2 regions of the Jeotgalibaca sp. MA1X17-3 genome follow, and region 2 is predicted to be linked to the other one. Evidence: riboswitches for the same ligand, from Rfam matches in the RefSeq annotation. Region 2 holds a riboswitch; the other holds the start of a gene.

Region 1 (2,208 bases), 460 kb from region 2:
GGAGTTTCTGGACTTGTTGGATCTACTGGATCTACCGGATCCGTTGGCTCTCCAGGACTTTGTGGTTCCTCGGGATCTGTTGACTCTCCAGGATTTTCTGGTTCTTCTGGATTTTCTGGTTCTTCTGGATTTTCTGAGTCTGAAAAATTTTGAATTTCCAATTGAATATGATCTCCATCGTTCAATAAAGTGGTAATTACTCCATTTTCAGATACTTTATTATTTACTGATAAATTCCAATAATCAAACTCACCTAGTGTTTGATTTCCAATATTATTGATGTAAGTGAAGTACGTTTCATCTACCGCTACATTTAATTTTAATGAATTACTAGATGCTGCTTGATAAAGGGCGTCATAAGCAGAACTTCTTGCATCTAATGAAACATTAGTTTCTGGCATTACCAAATTACCATTTAAATCTTTTGCTGAAACGGTAACTGAAATATCTGGATCATTTTCTTCAGGATTCATAGATATCAATACAAAGTTTAAGTTATCTCCATGACTGATTTTGTAATTGGAAACACCTACTTGAGAATACTCCCCTTGTGTAAGGAAAGACCAATAATTGTTTATACCGTCCCCTTCAACATTTCCAATTGCTTCAACGAATTGACCTAAACCACCATCAAATTCAGTAGTAGCCACTTCAACTCCCTGCTTTTCAGCCGCTGAAATTAATGCATCATAAGCAGTAGCCCCTTCTTCAACTTTTACAGCTGTTAAAGGAAGAACTTTATTCCCTTCACTATCTGTTGCTTGAACAGTTACAGCATGATCTAACGTGGCTGCTAACGTTTCTTGGGGAATGAACCCAATAACACTGCCTAATGTAAATAAAAAAGAAAGTATTAAAATACTGATTTTTCTTAACTTTTTGTTCATTTGTACACTCCTATTACTTTATTTATTCTTTTCAATATAATAACCAAAACTTAAATCAAAAAAATACACCTCTTTTAACGAGATGCATGTAAGCGTTTTATGAACATGCAAACGAAATAATTCATTTGCATACACACCTCCCTATACTCGTAGTTGGAATGGTAGAAAATAGGCAGATATCCTGGCTTGTGGTTTTTGCTTTCTATTGCCTTCCCATCTTGATGACAGTGGCATAATAATAGAAAACTCGCACTTACAGTGGCGGTACCGCGTCGGATTTGAACCGAACTTTCCTTTTATTGACATCACTTAATGATGTTAACCTATTATTCAGTATTTAATTTCTACTTTCATTATATGGGACAAAAACTTGTTTTACAACTAAATGAAGAAAAACTAATTTTTCAATTTTTAATTATCATAGATGCTATATTTTTATTACAAAAAAACCAATCCGTTTTATACGTTCTACCTGTATTTACAACGCTAAAGTACTTTTTCAAAGTCTATAACTGTATCTATAGATGGGTTTTACTAACACCCGTTACAATTAACTGGTTTTTATAACGCCGCCCGTTCTATCTTGTTTGACACAAAAATATCTATTCACACAAAAAAAGAAAGTAAGAAGTTCTTTAGAACATTTCTCACTTTCTTATTATCTATTAAATTTTAACCTCAGAAATAACTCTTTTTCGTTCAATCACTATATATGTCGCTATACTTACAATCATCAATCCAATCATGATAATAATACTTTGCATTCCGAAAAACAAATCAAAGTGATCAGATAAAACTCCTACAAAGGTAGGTGCAACAGTTGCTCCAATTCCTCCTGTGACTAAAATCCATCCCATAGCCATCGGGTATTGTTTGATGGACACTCCAGCTAAAGTTACAGCAGTTGGATAAATCCCTCCCATCGTTGCTCCAAGAGCCAATGAAGAGAGAATAACTGTTAGAGTAGTTTGACTATAAATCAGAGCTACAAAGGAAACAAACATACCTAAGCTGATACCAATCAACAATCTTTTTCTAGACATTTTCCCACTCACTATAGAGCAGTATACTCGACCAATTAAAATACCTAGCCATAGAAAACTGGAAAGTAGCTGAGCTTTTTCTAGAACCAAAACATTCGTATCTACAAAAAACTTCACTAACCAACCTGTTATTGCAGCTTCACTACACATATAGAAAAACAAAATAGCAATAATAACCCAAAATAGACTATCTTTTAAAAATTCAAATGAAATTTTCCGTTTTTCTTTCGGTAGTACTTGTACATCAATATCTGCTTTTGAAAAGAAGATTTGTGAAA
Region 2 (2,208 bases):
TTCTTGTATATATTTGCATCAGATTGCCTCCTCATTTAAATATTTTATTAGTACGTCCATTCCGATATCTTCTACAGCTGAGACTTTAAATATTTTATTTACTCCAGCTAGTTCTAGACGTTGTTCTGCTTCTTTTATTTGTTTATCATCACATAAATCAATTTGAGTAATAATTCCGATACTAGGCTTCATAAAGTTTTGAGCAAAACCCGGTGAAAAGACTTGTTCTTCTTCCACGCAGTTAGAGACCAAACCAATAATTTCTGCTTCTACTGCCATCATTTGTAAGGCATTATAAAAACGTCGATGTTGAATAAATTCTCCAGGAGTATCGATCATTTGCGGATAAAATTCTACTGCTTGTGTTTTATTATAATGAAGTTCTTTTCCAACTATTTTTTGGCAAAGTGTTGTTTTACCGCATCCAATTGAGCCAATGAACATGATTTTTTTCATTTAGTCACCCTCTTTACTTTAGGTGCGAGTTATTTTTGTAATACTAAACCCCATTAATTTTTCTAAATAATCGATTGACTCTTGCATGGCCATTTCTACTGAGGCAACGTCGCCTAAAATAAAAACTGAACCACTAAATCGATCTACGAAACCAATCTTTATTGCCGCAGCTTTTTTGGCAATATCCACGGCAATAATGGAAACTTCACTCGGAGTGATCGTCATGATTCCGATTGCCTGATAATACTCATCTTGTAATCCCAGTTTATCAAAAATCCGTTTATCAGGACTTGCAATAATATGAGCCAAAGTTACTTGTTTACCGGGAACAGATTCAAATATTTTTCTATCTTTAATTGTCATTTTTTCCGCCCCTCATTTTCAAGATGAAAGCGCAACACACATATTTATAGTATTTCTAAAAAAAAAGAAAGTCAAGACAGGAATAAAAAAACATGAGTCTAGGCGTTTTTTAAACAACAAAAAAGACCGTTTTCCGGTCTTTTTTCTTTGGAAAATATTAGTTGGTTTATTCTAAATTAAACTCTACGAAATCGTCTTCTTGAAGCTCTACATCAGCAGCACCAACCATGGACTCTTCCCCATTGATATCAAATAGCCAATATTTGTTAGCTTCATTATCTTGTTCCTGCCCATTGATTGAAGTTATAAAATCATTGTCTTCTTCAATATCAAAATTAGCTTTCATTGCTTCTAATAAAGTGGTTCCTTCTTCTAATTCTAGACTCTTTGTACCGTCCTCTATTAACTTTCCATCTTCCATTACACTAATCGTTACAGAAATTGCGTTTTCATTCTTTATCGATGAACTTATTTCTATGTTCGACTGAGTTTCTGCTGAATTTGCAGCATTATTTCCTGCATCAGCACAACCTGTTAAAATAAATCCTGCGGCGAATAGTATCCATAGTTTTTTCATAATTTACAACATCCTTATCCTTTTTAATTAATTAAAATATTAGAACTGAATAGGCGTCATTGCCCATTGTTATTCATCATTGAAAAACAGTTCCAATTATACTTGATAGAATTCCTCATTTTGCTAAAAATGAAGCTGTTTTGGGTATAAAAAAAGTCTATGCTCCATTACATAGACTACTACGACACTGTTTTACCTCGAAACAGGATGCGCATGCATGATTAGCAAGCTAAGATAAAGATCTGACTCCATATGTTGCCATATGATTACAGTGGCGGGACCGTCTTGGGATTGAACCAAACTTCCATATCTTAGTTGTCTTAGAATGGTACTTCTATCAATTCCTATAATAGTCCAATCCTTCTTCTTTTGCAAGCTTCTTCTTTTTTATTTTAAATAGAGATATATTTATCATAAAAAAGACAGAGTACATTCTTGGTAATGTACTCTGTCTTTTTATATTTTATTTCTTTATAAATGAGTTCGAAGTCGATCCTGGCGCATTTAAACTCTTTAAAACGAGTCGGACCTCAATACCTTCGAGACGCTTTGCAAGTCCTTCAGTTCCTGCGGATTCGCCATTTTTAGCCCAACCCAACCATCCATAACTTTGTGCATGGACACGATAGTAAACATCATAGTGTTGTGCCATTTCTTCGGTTAGTTTTATTTCAATCCCTTCTAGCCGTAATGCTTTTCCTTGTGTTCCACTCATTTTCCAGTCAGCTTTCCAATCTTGCCAGCCGACTTTTTCTACATGCGTTCTGTACTCAATTCCACCAGTCAAAGATGGATCATAAATATTCATCAAG

Evidence for each region. A riboswitch is a leader RNA that binds a small molecule or an ion and turns the genes downstream of it on or off. The one in region 2 is predicted to bind cobalamin.
Region 1: linked by a shared signal. The riboswitch ahead of LZ578_RS00405 (DUF4430 domain-containing protein) and the one ahead of LZ578_RS10160 (DUF4430 domain-containing protein) in region 2 are both predicted to bind cobalamin.

The regions. Positions count from the first base shown of each region.
Region 1 is NZ_CP090983.1:91,573-93,780, forward strand. It holds gene LZ578_RS00405 (DUF4430 domain-containing protein) at 1-887, opposite strand, end outside; cobalamin riboswitch at 1,041-1,229, opposite strand; gene LZ578_RS00410 (sugar MFS transporter) at 1,553-2,208, opposite strand, start outside.
Region 2 is NZ_CP090983.1:2,025,289-2,027,496, forward strand. It holds gene LZ578_RS10145 (cob(I)yrinic acid a,c-diamide adenosyltransferase) at 1-19, opposite strand, end outside; gene LZ578_RS10150 (EutP/PduV family microcompartment system protein) at 19-456, opposite strand; gene LZ578_RS10155 (BMC domain-containing protein) at 475-819, opposite strand; gene LZ578_RS10160 (DUF4430 domain-containing protein) at 986-1,396, opposite strand; adenosylcobalamin (AdoCbl) riboswitch at 1,574-1,728, opposite strand; gene LZ578_RS10165 (Ig-like domain-containing protein) at 1,860-2,208, opposite strand, start outside.